2 regions of the Rhodococcus sp. 077-4 genome follow, and region 2 is predicted to be linked to the other one. Evidence: riboswitches for the same ligand, from Rfam matches in the RefSeq annotation. Region 2 holds a riboswitch; the other holds the start of a gene.
The links. Region 2 has a riboswitch for S-adenosylmethionine ahead of ACNEOT_RS06380 (amino acid ABC transporter permease). Riboswitches for the same ligand answer to the same signal wherever they lie in the genome.
Positions count from the first base shown of each region.

Region 1: it holds a riboswitch for S-adenosylmethionine, as region 2 does, so the genes downstream of both, ACNEOT_RS11615 (bifunctional o-acetylhomoserine/o-acetylserine sulfhydrylase) here and ACNEOT_RS06380 (amino acid ABC transporter permease) in region 2, are expected to answer to the same signal.

Region 1 covers NZ_JAJPWC010000002.1:505,678-513,576, reverse strand. Annotated here, with positions in the region: gene ACNEOT_RS11625 (ABC transporter substrate-binding protein) at 1-678, shown strand, start outside; gene ACNEOT_RS11620 (MFS transporter) at 693-1,835, opposite strand; SAM riboswitch class IV at 2,188-2,310, shown strand; gene ACNEOT_RS11615 (bifunctional o-acetylhomoserine/o-acetylserine sulfhydrylase) at 2,482-3,831, shown strand; gene metX (homoserine O-acetyltransferase MetX) at 3,828-4,973, shown strand; gene ACNEOT_RS11605 (DUF3017 domain-containing protein) at 5,011-5,328, opposite strand; gene ACNEOT_RS11600 (bifunctional methylenetetrahydrofolate dehydrogenase/methenyltetrahydrofolate cyclohydrolase) at 5,340-6,197, opposite strand; gene ACNEOT_RS11595 (pentapeptide repeat-containing protein) at 6,254-6,862, opposite strand; gene ACNEOT_RS11590 (tRNA (cytidine(34)-2'-O)-methyltransferase) at 6,896-7,360, shown strand; gene ACNEOT_RS11585 (SDR family NAD(P)-dependent oxidoreductase) at 7,439-7,899, shown strand, end outside.
Region 2 covers NZ_JAJPWC010000001.1:1,300,874-1,308,772, forward strand. Annotated here, with positions in the region: gene ACNEOT_RS06350 (rhodanese-like domain-containing protein) at 1-185, shown strand, start outside; gene ACNEOT_RS06355 (O-succinylhomoserine sulfhydrylase) at 182-1,405, shown strand; gene ACNEOT_RS06360 (TauD/TfdA dioxygenase family protein) at 1,412-2,353, opposite strand; gene ACNEOT_RS06365 (isochorismate synthase) at 2,466-3,548, opposite strand; gene ACNEOT_RS06370 (HAD-IIA family hydrolase) at 3,548-4,363, opposite strand; gene ACNEOT_RS06375 (WhiB family transcriptional regulator) at 4,392-4,712, opposite strand; SAM riboswitch class I at 4,913-5,010, shown strand; gene ACNEOT_RS06380 (amino acid ABC transporter permease) at 5,232-6,092, shown strand; gene ACNEOT_RS06385 (amino acid ABC transporter ATP-binding protein) at 6,089-6,886, shown strand; gene ACNEOT_RS06390 (ABC transporter substrate-binding protein) at 6,929-7,899, shown strand, end outside.

The sequences.
Region 1 (7,899 bases), on a different contig from region 2:
GAGAAGATCGCGGCACTGCGACCCGACCTGATCATCGCCACCAATGCCGGTTTGAACGCGGAGACCTACAGCACCCTGAGCGACATCGCGCCCACGTTGGCGCAGTCCGACGCCTCGACCGCCTACTTCGAGCCCTGGGACGTACAGGCGGAGAAGATCGGGCGCGCATTGGGCAAGAAGGCCGAGGTCGATGGCCTGATCGATGGCGTGAACCGCAAGTTCGCCGACGCCGCGGCGGCGCACCCCGAATTCGCCGACAGGAAGGCGATCTTTCTCCAGAATGCGTTCTACGAGGGCAAGGCCATCGCGTACCAGGACGGGCTGAGCACCGACTTCCTCACCGCGCTCGGTTTCGTCATCCCCACGGACATCGACGCGTACGTTCCCCTCGACGGCGGTGGGCAGGCCAGCATTCCGCTGGAGAACTTGTCGGTTCTCAACTCCGCCGACGTACTGATCTGGGGAACCGAGAGCCCGGGCGACCGCACCGAGCTCGAAAAGGAAGCGGTGTACAACGCCCTCGAACCGGTGCAGGACGGCAACCTCGTGTTCACCGACGGGGTGACGGCGGGCGCAATCTACTTCACCAGCGTGCTGAGCCTGCCGTACGTCATCGACAAGCTGACCCCGGCGCTGACCGAGGCACTCGGCGGAACGGCAGCGACGATCACCGGCTGACAGGACCAGGTCGCCTACTTCGCGGCGGAGCGCCTGTCCATCCACATCGCGGTGGCCAGAACGCCCAGGCCGGCCACTGCCAGACCGGAACCGACAGCGGCCGGTGCCGTGTAGCCGAATCCGGCGGCGATCACGGCACCACCGACTGCCGCTCCGATCGCGTTGGCAAGATTGAATGCCGCGTGATTGAGCGACGCGGCGAGTGTCTGGGCGTCCTCGGCCACGTCCATCAGTCGCGTCTGCAGGCCGGGGACCACCGACGAACCGGACGCGCCGATCAGGAAGACCAGGAGCAGCGCGGTCACCGGATTGTGTGCCGCTACGACGAACACCGCCAGGAATACCGCGGTGGCGGCCAGCCCGACAAAGGTGCCCTTGAGCTGGTATCGATCGGCGAGCCAGCCGCCCGCGTAGTTTCCGGCGACCATTCCGAGTCCGTAGATCATCAGGGCGACAGGAACGAATGCGCGGGCAAGACCGGCAACGTCGGTCAGCGTCGATGCGATGTAGGTGTACACCGCGAACATGCCGCCGAATCCGACGATGCCCACGAACAGGGTCATCCACACCTGGCCCCGGCGCAGCGCACCCAGCTCGGTGATCGGACTGGTGGTCGGCATCGCGTCGAGACGCGGCATCCACAAAACGAGCGCGGTGACGGTCAGTGCCCCGATGACTGCGACGAGCGTGAAGGCGCTGCGCCAGCCCAGCGCCTGGCCGATCCAGGTTGCCACCGGGACGCCGACGACGTTGGCCACCGAAAGTCCCATCATGACCATCGCGACGGCTTTGGCTCGCTTGCCCGGCTCGGCCAGGTGGGCGGCCACCAGAGCAGCCACACCGAAGTACGCGCCGTGCGGCAGCCCTGCCACGAATCGAGAGGCCACCAGCTCGTTGAAACTGGGCGCGAACACGGTGCCGAGGTTTCCGAGGGTGAAGGCCACCATCAGCGCCAGCAGCAGCATTCTGCGGGGAACGCGGGCGGCCAGGGCCGCGATGGTCGGCGCGCCGACGACGACACCGAGCGCGTATGCGGAGATCATGTGGCCGGCCGAGGGCTCGGAGATCCCCATCGTCGTCGCGATGTCCGGCAACAGACCCATCGACGCGAATTCCGTGGTGCCGATCCCGAAGCCGCCGATCGACAGGGCCAGCATCGCGAGCTTGCGGCGGGTCGAGTGCGGTCGATGACTGACACTCAGACCACTCGACACCTTGCCGCGCACAGCGCTGACACGGGAAAGAGCGGAATCGGTGACAGTCACAGCGGAACAACTTTCGTGTGGATCGGGGATGTGAACAAGGAGAACGGCGGCTCGGCGAATCGATTCAGCAGAGACCGACCGAGTAGAAGAACAGCCGACCGAATCATTGTCTTCCCCCTGGCAACTTCTTTTCGAGTCGCGGCACGGTGATTGTCCTCACCCGAGCATCTGCTCGAGCTGCCCCGAACTCCGAGCGTGTGCCCTTGTTCCGGTGGAGTGCCGTCACCCGCTAAGATCTTCGCCAGGTCATGAGTGCCAGCATCGAGCCCCGGCTTGCTGGCCGGCAACCCTCCAACCGCGGTGGGGTGCCCCGGGTGAACGACCAGGCCGATCCGGCACGCGAGTGCCGGATCGACAAGCGCGGGTCCGCAGGAAGCGGACCCACTGAACCTTCGGTCCCCAGGGGCCGAAGCCTGTCAGGAGGTTCTCTCATGTGTTGCTGTACCGATACGCCCCGTAGCGCTCGACTTCTCGAGCTTCATTCGACATTCGATTCGTCTCAGACAGACTCGTCTCAGAAAACGGAGTATCACCAGCCATGACCGATTCCACCCCTGACGTCGTCGACGCCACCGGAGCACCCACCCAGGATCCGTTCACCGATCCCGCCGCCGACTGGAGCTTCGAGACCAAGCAGATCCACTCGGGCCAGACCCCGGACGGTGTCACCAAGGCTCGTGCGTTGCCGATCTACCAGACCACCTCGTACACGTTCGACAACACCGACCACGCCGCCGCACTGTTCGGACTCGCGGAGCCGGGCAACATCTACACCCGCATCATCAACCCCACGCAGGACGTGGTCGAGCAGCGCATCGCTGCCCTCGAAGGTGGCGTCGCAGCTCTGCTGGTGTCGTCCGGTCAGGCCGCCGAGACGTTCGCGATTCTCAACCTCGCGGAGGCAGGCGATCACATCGTCTCGAGCCCGCGGCTCTACGGCGGTACGTACAACCTGTTCCACTACACGCTCCCCAAGCTGGGCATCACCGTCTCGTTCGTCGACGATCCCGATGACCTCGAGCAGTGGCGCGCAGCGATCACGCCGTCGACCAAGGCGTTCTACGGCGAGTCGATCTCCAATCCGAAGAACGACATTCTCGATATCCCGGGCATCTCGGCGGTGGCACACGAGAACGGCATTCCGTTGATCGTGGACAACACCGTGGCAACGCCGTACCTGCTTCAGCCGTTGAAGCACGGTGCCGACATCGTGGTGCACTCGGCGACGAAGTATCTCGGTGGACACGGAACGGCCATCGCCGGCGTCATCGTCGACGGTGGCACGTTCGACTGGACGCAGGGCCGTCACCCCAACTTCACCACCGCAGACCCGAGTTACCACGGCGTCGTCTTCGCCGATCTCGGTGCACCCGCGTTCGCACTGAAGGCACGCGTGCAGCTCTTGCGTGACATCGGCGCAGCGGTCTCCCCATTCAACGCCTTCCTCATCAGCCAGGGTCTCGAGACGTTGAGCCTGCGGATCGAGCGGCACGTGTCGAACGCACAGAAGGTCGCCGCCTTCCTCGCCGGTCGAGACGACGTCGTCTCGATCAACTACGCGGGACTCGAATCGTCCCCGTGGTACCAGCGCGGGCAGGAATTGTTGCCGAAGGGTCAGGGCGCAATCATCGCGTTCGAGTTGCAGGGTGGTGTCGATGCCGGCAAGAAGTTCGTCAACGCACTCACGCTGCACAGCCACGTCGCTAACATCGGAGACGTGCGTTCACTCGTCATCCACCCCGCGTCCACCACGCATTCCCAGCTGACTCCGGAGGAGCAGTTGGCATCGGGCGTGACCCCCGGCCTGGTTCGCTTGGCCGTGGGTATCGAAGGGATCGACGACATCATCGCCGATCTCGAGGTCGGCTTCAGCGCGGCGGCGTCTTGAGTCACAGCTGCGACGCAGGCGTTCGTCCGGAGGCGGTTCTTCCGCCTCCGGACGGGCGGTTGGGCTTCATCGACATCGGTGCTCTCGATCTCGAAAACGGCTCTCGGATTTCCCAGGTCACGGTGGCGGTGCAGCGGTGGGGCGAACTTGCCACCGACCGCAGCAACGTCGTTCTCGTCGAGCATGCCCTGACCGGGGACTCACATGTGTCCGGTCCGCCGGATGCCGATCATGCTCTGCCCGGTTGGTGGAACGGCATGGTCGGGCCCGGTCGCCCCATCGACACCGACGAGTGGTGCGTCGTGGCGACCAACGTGCTCGGCGGCTGCGGTGGCACCACCGGCCCGAGCAGTGTCTCGCCCGACGGCACCCCCTACGGATCTCGCTTCCCGGACATCTCGATCCGAGATCAGGTCGCTGCCGAAGTTGCCGTTGCCGACGCATTGGGCATCGAGCGGTTCGCGGCAGTCGTCGGTGGCTCGATGGGCGGAATGCGCACCCTCGAATGGATCGTCGGCTACCCCGATCGAGTGGCGGCCGCTTTGATCCTTGCGGTCGGTGCGAGGGCGACAGCCGACCAGATCGGCACCCAGACAACGCAAATCGCGGCGATCAAGGCCGATCCAGGCTGGCTCGGCGGCAACTACCACGGCACCGGCACTTCGCCTTCGGCCGGACTCGGCATTGCGCGCCGCATCGCGCATCTGACGTACCGGACCGAAAGTGAACTCGACATTCGGTTCGGTAACTCACCGCAGAACGACGAGGATCCATGGGCGGGTGGCAGATACTCCGCACAGAGCTACCTCGAGCATCAGGCCGCGAAGCTGGTCAATCGATTCGATGCGGCCACGTATGTTCTTCTCAGCGAGGCCATGAACCGTCACGATGTCGGCCGTGGGCGCGGCGGGGTAGCCGAAGCACTTGCGACCGCCACGGTTCCGACCATCGTCGGCGGTGTCGATTCCGACCGCCTGTATCCGCTTCGACTGCAGAAAGAGATCGCTCGCGAACTCCCTCAGTGCCGCGGACTCGAAGTGATCCAGTCGCGTGACGGACACGACGGCTTTCTCACCGAGGCCGATTCGGTGGCGAAACTGCTGGCCGAGACGATGGAGCTTGCCCGCCTCGGACGGCGCTGACACGGCATCTGTTCGGACCGGGCTCTGTTGCTCGAGGTCAGTCGGTTCCCAGCGGATCGATCGACAGCGACAGAAAAACTATCGCTCCACCGACGCAGCCCAGCGCCAGCACGTCGAACACGCGACTGCGCACTTGCAGTGTGCCGACTCGTGATTCGGGGAGGCACAGTCTCAGCAGTGCCGCCAGCAGCGCCGCGCATCCGAAGATGAACGCGCCGCGCCGCCAGCGATCGGCCAGCACCAGGACGAGCGCGGCAAGGACGACGACGGACACCGCGACGATCGGCAGGTTACGCGCCACTGCTGCGCGAAATCCCGGTTCGGGCTCGCCCCGCGCATCCTCTGCGGCGTTCACGTCGAGTCCGCTCAGCTCTCGGCGGCGACGCGCTCGGCGCGCTCGACCACGTTGGTGAGCAAGAATGCTCGCGTCAGCGGTCCGACGCCCCCGGGGTTGGGCGAGAGGAAACCGGCCACCTCGGCGACGCCGTCGGCAACGTCGCCGCGGAGTCCGTCCTCGGTGCGAGTCACCCCGACATCGAGCACAGCGGCACCCGGCTTGACCATGTCTGCGGTGATCAACCCCGGAACTCCGGCGGCGGCGATGACGATGTCCGCACGGGAGACCTCGGCGGCAAGATCACGAGTTCCGGTGTGGCACAACGTGACCGTCGAGTTCTCGGAACGCCGTGTGAGCAGTAGACCCATGGGCCTTCCGACCGTCACTCCGCGGCCGATCACCACCGCGTGTGCGCCGTCGAGAGCAACGTCGTAGCGGCGCAGCAGGTGGACGATGCCACGGGGAGTACACGGCAGCGCCGCTTCCTTGCCCAGCACGAGACGGCCGAGGTTGATCGGATGCAGTCCGTCGGCGTCCTTGTCCGGATCGATGCGCTCGAGTGCGGCGTTCTCGTCGAGATGCTTCGGGAGCGGCAGCTGAACAATGTATCCGGTGCAGTCGGGGTTGGTATTGAGCTCGTCGATGACGGCTTCGAGATCCGCCTGGGTGATATCGGCAGGCAGATCACGCCGAATGGAGGTGATGCCGACCTTGGCGCAGTCGTTGTGCTTGCCACGAACGTACGCCGCCGACCCCGGGTCGTCTCCCACGAGTACGGTCGCCAGACCTGGGGTGATGCCCTTCTCCCGCAGCGTTGCCACGCGGGCGGTGAGATCGACGAATATCTCGTCACGGGTCGCTTTGCCATCGAGAATCGTTGCAGTCACCCGGTCATTGTTCCAGGTTCGGCGTCAGCGGCGGCGCGCCGGTCCGATCGCCGCGGTCAGCCCTCGACGACGAGACCGTGCGCTCCCGCGTACGCAACTGCCTGCATCAGCTCGATCTTCGCGTTGCGCACGCTCGCGCTGACCCACAGCGACGCGTCGGCGACGGCTCCGCGCAGATCCGCCTCGTCGAACTTCGCGTCGACGGTGCGGGCACCCACGAAGTCGACAGACCGCAAGGTTGCCTTGCGCAGATCGGCAGAAACCAAGTTCGCTTCCCGCATCCGGCATCCCGAGAGATCGACGCCTCGCAGGTCTGCGTTGCCCAGAGACGCCAGGGTGAAGTCCACCTCGTCGTAGGTCGCGGGACGCATGCGAGTGTCGACGAACATCGATCCCATCATCGTCGAGTGTCGAAACGTGCTGTGCTGCAGGTTTGTTCGAGTGAAAGTGCACGAGCGAAAGGCCGAGTTCGTGTGGACCGATTCGGTCAGGTCGGTGCCGGTGAAGTCGCATTCGGTGAACACCACCGAGTCGGTTCGTACGCCGCTCATGTCCGCGTCACGGAAGGTGCACCGAACGAACTGTCGGCCGGTCCACTCCTGCCCGTCCAGTCGCGTGTCGGAAAAATCCTCACCGATGATCTGTTCGTCGTCCACCTGCTCCATACTTCCCCGGTCCGTGGTGGCAGAGTGAACCGGGTGTTTCGACTCATGTTCTTCGAGCCCCGCATTCCACAGAACACCGGCAACGCGATTCGCCTCGTTGCCGGAACCGGCTGCGAACTGCATCTGGTGGGTCCGCTCGGCTTCGACATGTCCGAGCCGAAACTCAAGCGGGCCGGGTTGGATTACCACGATCTGGCGTCGGTCACCGTGCACGAGGACCTGCCGTCGGCCTGGTCCGCACTGAACCCGACGCGGGTGTTCGCATACACCGCCCACGCGACGCGGTCCTACGCCGACGTCGCCTACGAACCCGGAGACGTCCTTCTGTTCGGACCGGAACCCACGGGGCTGCCCGACGACGTTCTGGACGACCCACACGTGACCGACCGACTGCGCATACCGATGATCCCGGGCCGGCGGTCCCTCAACCTGGCGAACGCAGCCGCAGTGACGATGTACGAGGCATGGCGGCAACACGGCTATCAGGGCAGCGTCTGAGATAGGGCAGCGTCTGAGATAAGGCAGCGTCTGGAGACACTTGCCTTCGAGCGCGCTCGAACCCATAGCGTGCGTTTCATGACTCAGGCACCGACTTCACACCGCAATTGGCTCGTCACCGGCGCATCCTCCGGATTGGGGCGCGCATTGACCGAGGCCGCTTTGGCAGCGGGCGACACCGTGGTTGCGGCGATGCGTCGACCCGAACGCATCGGCGATCTGCTCTCCCATTACCCCGAATCGATTCTGCCCATCGCCTTCGACGTTCGCGACACCGAATCCGCACCTGCCGTGGTCGACGCGGCGATCGACCGATTCGGACGAGTCGACGTACTCGTCAACAACGGTGGCGTTGGACAGATCGGTTCCGCCGAGGAAGTCGACGACGCCCGGCTGCGCGACATGCTCGAACAACACGTCGTCGGCCCCGCTGCCCTGACCCGAGCCGTGCTGCCGGGAATGCGCGCGCGGAGCGCCGGAACGATCGTGCAGATGAGCAGTCAGGGTGGCCGCATCTCGTTCCCAGGAGTCGGCTCGTA
Region 2 (7,899 bases):
ATCGACCGGTGGTGTTCCTGTGCCGCTCCGGACAACGCTCCATCGGTGCGGCCGAGGCCGCGACGGCAGCGGGCATCGGCCCGTCCTACAACGTGCTCGACGGTTTCGAGGGTGCAACCGATGCCGACGGCCACCGCGGAGCCACGGGCTGGCGTGCGGTCGGGTTGCCCTGGAGGCAGTCGTGACGAACATTCCCAAAGGTGGGGGTTTCGAGAAGCCCCTGCCGGAGGGCGTGGGTCAGGGAACGCTGGGGGTGCGCGGCGGTCTGATGCGTTCGGGTTTCGACGAGAACGCCGAAGCGCTCTATCTCTCTTCGGGTTTCGTGTACGAGAGCGCCGGTGCGGCCGAGCAGGCGTTCACCGGAGACATCGATCATTTCGTGTATTCGCGCTACGGCAATCCGACGGTCAAGATGTTCGAGGAGCGGTTGCGTCTGATCGAGGGTGCCGAGGCGTGTTTCGGTACGTCGAGTGGAATGTCGGCGGTGTTCACCGCATTGGGCGCACTGTTGAAGGCCGGTGACCGATTGGTCGCTGCGCGTAGTCTTTTCGGCTCCTGTTTTGTGGTGTGCAACGAGATTCTGCCGCGGTGGGGCGTCGAGACCGTCTTCGTCGACGGTGAAGACCTCGAGCAGTGGGAGCAGGCGCTGTCGGTGCCGACGACGGCGGTGTTCTTCGAGACTCCGTCGAACCCCATGCAGTCGTTGGTCGATGTTCGACGCGTGTCCGAGATGGCTCACGCGGCCGGCGCAACGGTGGTGTTGGACAACGTGTTCGCTACGCCACTGCTGCAGCGCAGCCTGGATCTCGGTGCCGACGTGGTGGTGTATTCCGGCACCAAGCACATCGACGGCCAGGGTCGGGTGCTCGGCGGCGCGATCCTCGGCTCGAAGGAGTACATCGACGGTCCGGTGCAGACTCTGATGCGGCACACGGGCCCGGCGCTGAGCCCGTTCAATGCATGGACCCTGCTCAAGGGACTGGAGACAATGCCGGTGCGGGTGCGGCATTCGGTGAGCTCCGCATTGCAGATCGCCGAGTTCCTCGAAAGCCATTCGGGTGTGCGATGGGTGAAATACCCTTTCCTGCAGTCGCATCCGCAGTACGAGTTGGCGACGTCGCAGATGTCGGGCGGCGGCACCGTCGTCACGTTCGAGCTCGACGCCCCCGAGGGGGAGGGCAAGAAGCGTGCCTTCGAAGTGCTCGACGCGTTGCGCATCGTCGATATCTCCAACAATCTGGGTGATGCGAAGACGCTGATCACCCATCCGGCCACCACCACGCATCGCGCGATGGGGCCGGAAGGTCGTGCGGCAGTGGGTATCACCGACGGCGTCGTGCGTATTTCCATCGGTCTCGAGGACACGGAGGATCTGATCGGGGATCTGGACCAGGCGCTGAAGTAGCGGGGGTCAGAGCGTCACCGGTACCGGCTTGTCGATGAGGGAATAGTGCGCGGCGTCGCCGGAGACAACACGGCTCTTCTGACCGTTGGGGTGTACCGGCACGTCGCCCGCCAGAGTGATGCGTTCGAGGCGGCGGTACTGATCGTCCCAATCGGCGACTGCGTAGTGCTGGGTGGCGCGGTTGTCCCAGATGGCGACGTCGCCGAGGCTCCACGTCCAGCGAACGGTGTTCTCCAGCTTGGTCACTCGACTCTGTAGGAGATCGAACAGGGTCTGCGACTCCTTGGTCGACAACCCGATGAAGTTCTTGACGAAGTGGCCGAGAACCAGTGTCTTCTCACCGGTCTCGGGATGTACTCGCACCACCGGGTGTTCGGTCTCGAAGTAAGTGGACTGAAATTCCTTACGGTACGCCACGGTCTTGGAGTTCTGAATCGTCTCGGCCGCGGTCGCCGCGTAGTCGTAGGTATTCGAGTGGGTGGCCCAGAGGTTGTCCACCAACGCCTTCAACGAATCGGGCAATTGCGCGTAGGCCGCGGTCTGCGACGCCCACGTGGTGTTTCCGCCGTATTCCGGAAGGCTGACTGCACGCAGGATCGAGGCCTTCGGGATACGGTCGACGAAGGTCACGTCCGAATGCCAGCTGTTGGCCTTGCCGTAATCGGAGTCGATGGATAGCGTCCTGGTGCCACGAGAGGTGACCGTGGGGTGCGGAGTCGTCGGAGATCCGAGCAGTTCGGCAAACGCGTACTGGCTTTCGTCGTCGAGGTGATGCTGGCCGCTGAAGAAGATGACCTTGTGCTCGAGCAGAGCCCGCCGAACGAACTCGACAGTGTTCGCATCGAGATCGCCACCGAGTCGTACGCCCTCGATGCGGGCACCGAGGTTGCCGCCGATCTTGATCGCACGCAGAGCCGTCGTATTCTCGACAAGAGTGTCCACCGACATGTCAGCACCTTTCGCTGGTTGAAGAACTGCCCGAATTACCGCGGTGCAGTGTGGAATTCAACTAGCTGACCATTGTCGATCGTCGATGTACACAGTTCGATTCAGGGTGATCTCAACGCAGTCGATTCTCGAAGACGCTGAGCACCGTGCGGAACTTGGCGGTGGTTTCGTCGAGTTCGGCGGCGGGATCCGAATCCGCGACTATGCCGCCGCCGGCCGTAGCGGTACCCGAAAGCCCGTCGGCGGCAAGCTCGATGCAGCGAATGGTCACCATCCACTCGCCGTCGCCGCTGCCGTCGGTCCACCCGACTGCTCCGGCATAGAAGCCGCGGGATCCCTCGACTGCCGTGATCGTGTCCATCGCCGCAGTGCGAGGGACTCCGGCGACCGCGGCGGTGGGGTGCAGCGCCAACGCGAGGTCGAGCGCGGAGGTTGCGGGGTCGGCCAGTGTTCCCACGATGGGCGTCGAGAGATGCCAGAGCTGCGGGGTGCAGCTCAACTGCGGTGACTCGGGCACCTCGAGCGTCTCGCAGAACGGCATCAGTGCAGCGCGAATTTCGTCGACGACGAATCGATGCTCGGCCTGGTCCTTCGCGCTCGCGGCCAACGCCGCGGAAATGCGTGCTTCCTCGACCGGATCGGTCGAACGCGCAGCAGTTCCCGCGAACGGGTGACAGCTGACGATGTTGCCGCGCTTACGAATGAGCAGCTCCGGACTCGCACCGACGATATGTCTGCCCGTCTTGCCCGCGGGTGACAGATCGGCCAGAAAGCCGTTGCCCAACGGATCTCGTGTGACCAACGAGCTCAGCATCGAGGCAGGCTCGATGGGTGTATCCGCGGAGATCTCGATGGCCCGAGCGAGCACGATCTTCTCGGCCACACCGGCTTTCAACTGCGCGACGACATCTCGCACCCGCTGCACGTGCACGTCCGGATCGGGAACCTGCCGGGTGACGGTGATCGACGGTAGCGACGGTAGAGCGTCCACGGTTGCCCACGGCCCATCGAGGCGATAGAACTCCTGCGGTTCGATAAGGGCGGTGGCGTCGGATATATCGAAAGGCAGTGCGCCGACGACGTTTCGGCCCTCCCGCACCGCGGCCACCGCGTCGGCGATATCGGTGAAGGTCTGCTGCACTCCCAGCCCGACTACGTGGTGATCCTGCCGGGAGAGTACGAATTCGAGCTTCATCAGAACGGGTTCTGTGTGCGGCCCACCAGGTCCGCGACGGAATCGAGGACCTTCGTCGGCCGGTACGGATACTGCTCGACGGATTGGATCGTCGAAATGCCGGTGAGAACGAGGATGGTCTGCAACCCGGCTTCGAGGCCGGACAGCACATCGGTGTCCATTCGGTCGCCGATCATGAGTGTGTTCTCCGAGTGCCCGCCGATCGCACGCAGCGCCGAACGCATCATCAACGCGTTGGGCTTGCCCACGTAGTACGGCTCCTTGCCGGTGGCCTTGGTGATCAGGGCAGCAACCGAACCCGTGGCCGGCAGCGAGCCCTCACGCGACGGACCGGTCGCGTCGGGGTTGGTGGCGATGAAGCGCGAACCCTTCTCGACCAGGCGAATGGCAGTGGTGATGGCCTCGAACGAGTACGTCCGGGTTTCGCCGAGCACCACATAGTCGGGGCTGGAGTCGGTAAGGGTGTAGCCGATGTCGTGCAGTGCGGTGGTCAGACCCGACTCGCCGACGACATACGCACTGCCACCGGGCCGCTGATTGCCCAGGAACGTCGCGGTGGCCAGGGCCGAGGTCCAGATCGACTTCTCCGGAATGTCCAGACCGGTGAACGCCAGGCGTGCCCGCAGGTCACGTGGGGTACGAATCGAATTGTTGGTCAACACGATGAACGGAATCTCGTTGGCCTGCAGCTCAGCGAGAAACGTGTCGGCACCGGGTATCAGATGATCCTCGTGGACCAGAACGCCGTCCATGTCCATCAGGTACGTCCACTGCTGAGGCTTCTCGGTTTCGCTCACCTCACCATTGTGAACCATCTGCCGACCGTCGACTCGTGGACTGGAGCTAACTCGCCCGGCGCTCCTCGGCGCGTCGGGAGTCGGTTCGCAGTACCTGCCGCTCGCGAGCGGTGGTGCCGCCCCACACTCCGAACGGTTCGTTGGCTGCCAGCGCGAAACGTCGGCACGCGTCGACGACACCGCAGCCGGCGCACACCTGCTTGGCGCGCTCCTCACGTTCACGACGGGCGGAGCGTCCCTCGCCGGTCGGGGAAAAGAAGATTTCCGAGTCCTGCCCGCGGCACACCGCGTCGGTCTGCCAGTCCCATGACTCGATGGCAGGCGAAATCCCGCGCTCGATCATGGCAATCGCGCTGTTCCTCGACATCGCTGCCCCGTTCCCTCGATCGGTTGTGGACTCGTTCGATGATCGCGAGACGCGACCGATTCGGCAATGATTCGGATCATCGTGATTCGGAGGCGATGCGTCACAGCAATTTACAGCGCGCAACCATTTCGCTCGACGTGATAGAAACTCGAAGGCCAACGTGCACTTGACTTTTCAATGTCCACGTCTATACATTTCTGACACCATCCAGAGCGACCGAGAGACCTTGGCTCGATGACGTCGCAGCAACCCCCTTCTTCATCGAAGGTGTGGGTGCTACCGCCAGGGCCGATGGAGGCACCAGAGATGAACTTCTGTATCAGTACGCCCGTCTGACCGATTCGCGTACTCACAGTCCACTCTTTCGAAAGGCACCACAGCGATGATCGCTGCCCATCCGTCCCGGCGGCTCCGGTGACTCAACTTCAGGCCCGACCCGACATACCTGCGGTCGACGAACTCGTCGACATCCCCGACGAGCAACTCGTCGTCGCACGGAAGTGGCATCCCTGGCGTTGGGTGATCAGCATCGCCACTCTCGTTGTGGCCGCGCAGTTCCTGCATGGTTTCGCCACCAACCCGGGCTGGGATTGGGGCACGTTCGCCGACTACTTCGCGGCACCGTCCATCCTGTCCGCGCTGTGGCTGACGATCCAGCTCACGTTCTGGGGCACCCTGATCGGGTTTGCGCTGGGAATCGCACTCGCGGTGGCCCGCCTGTCCAACAACCCAGTGCTGCAGGTGATCTCCTGGTTCTACATCTGGGCGTTCCGCTCCATCCCGTTGATCGTGCAATTGCTGTTCTGGTTCAACATCGCCTATCTGTATCAGACGCTGTCGCTGGGAATCCCGTTCGGAGCCAGCTTCTTCGAGTTCAGTGTCAACAACGTCATCAGCGGCTCCACAGCCGCAATCATCGGACTTGCTCTGCACCAGGCAGCCTACTCGGCGGAGATCGTCCGGGGTGGGATCATCTCGGTGGACCAGGGACAGCTGGAAGCGTCTGCGGCCCTTGGAATTCCGAAGCGTCGTGAATTCTTCAAAATCGTTCTGCCCCAAGCGATGCGGGGAATTCTGCCGAACGCCGCCAATGAGGTGATCAGCTTGTTCAAGGGCACATCGATAGTCTCTGTCGTGGCCATCGCCGAACTGTTCTACCAGGTGCAGGTGGTGTACGGGCGTAGCGGACGAGTGGTGCCGCTCCTGATGGTCGCCACGGTCTGGTACATCATCCTCACCTCGATTCTCTCCGTCTTGCAGTACTACGTCGAGCGGCACTACGCCAAGGGCGCTGTCCGCAACATCGAGCTCACCCCTATCCAGAAGTTGCGTCAGAAACTGGCCGAGATCACCCTCGCCCCGCGAGGAGCGACACGATGACCACCCTCGACGCCACCACTCCCACGTCCGAGACCCAGTACGCCGTCGAGGTACGCGGCGTGCACAAGTCCTACGGTCCCCTCGAAGTCCTCAAAGGAGTGGACCTGACCGTCCGCCCCGGCGAGGTCACCGTCATCATCGGTCCGTCCGGATCCGGCAAGTCGACTTTGTTGCGCGCCCTCAACCACCTGGAGAAGGTGGACCAGGGCACCGTTCGGGTCGATGGCGAGCTGGTGGGCTACAAGCGCAAGGGTGCCAAGCTGCACGAGCTGAGCAACCGCGAGATCCTGCGTCAGCGTTCGCAGATCGGGTTCGTGTTCCAGAACTTCAACCTCTTTCCGCATCTGACGGTGCTGGAAAACGTCATCGAGGCGCCGATTTCCGCGCAGAAGCGCAAGCGCTCGGACGTCGAACCCGAGGCTCTGGCGTTGCTCGAGCGCGTCGGCGTCGGAGCGAAAGCACACGATTACCCCCGACGTCTTTCCGGCGGGCAACAGCAACGTGTAGCCATTGCGCGCGCACTGGCATTGCGTCCCAAAGTAATTCTGTTCGACGAGCCCACTTCCGCGCTCGATCCAGAGCTGGTCGGAGAGGTCCTCGAGGTCATTCGAGGACTCGCCCGAGACGGAGCCACGCTCGTGATCGTCACGCACGAGGTCGGCTTCGCTCGCGAGATCGCCGACACGGTGGTGTTCATGGACGACGGCCTGATCGTCGAACAGGGACCACCTGCGGCGCTGCTGGACAGTCCCACCGAGGCGCGCACCAGAGCGTTTCTCGCGCACGTCCTCTAGATCGCATACACACCTTCATCTCCGACAATTCGAGGAAGACCCATGTCCGCAATCAGATCCACCCGACGTCTCACTGTGGTCGCCTCGGCGCTCCTCGCACTTGCACTCGGTGTCACCGCCTGCAGCGAGCCTGCAGCGCAGGAGACCATCACCGCCTCGGACGGCACCACCTACGACCTCTCTCCCGAGCAAGCAGGCCGCATCCACGTGGACAAGGTCGACGAGATCGCCGCGAAACTCCCTCAGGCAGTGCGTGATCGGGGAGTGCTGGTCGGAACCGGCTCGTCCGGAGCAACGCCGCCGCTCGGCTTCTACGCCACCGACGACACGACTCCCATCGGCTCCGAAATCGACCTCGGATGGCTCGTCGCCGACACCCTCGGTTTGAAGTACGAACGCCAGAATGCGGATTGGTCGCAGAATTTCGTCAAGATCGACTCCGGTGAGAGCGACGTGTTCATCTCCAACGTGACGGTCACCGAGGAGCGCAAGGACAAGTACGACTTCGCCACCTATCGACTGGACAACCTGGCATTCGAGGCCAAGAAAGACTCCGGATGGAAGGTCGACGGACGCAAGGACGTGGCAGGCAAGAAGATCGGCGTGGGTTCGGGAACCAACCAGGAGCAACTGCTCGTTGATTGGAACGAGCAGAACGTCGCCGAGGGCTTGGCACCGGCCGAAATCGCCTACTACCAGAACACCTCGGACTACTACTTGGCACTGGGCTCCGGCCGCATCGACGCCTACCTCGGGCCCAACCCATCGGCTGTCTACCACTCGTCGAGCACCGGCGAGAGCGACGTGATCGGCACATTCTCCGGCGCAGGCGACGCATTGCAGGGCGAGATCGGTGTGCTCACCAAGAAGGACAACGGACTCATCGGGCCGATCAACGAAGCACTGAACCACGTCATCGAGACGGGCGATTACGCAAAGGTCCTCGAGAAATGGGGCCTGCAGTCCGAGGCCGTACCCGAGTCCGTCATCAACCCACCGGGGCTTCCGCGCAA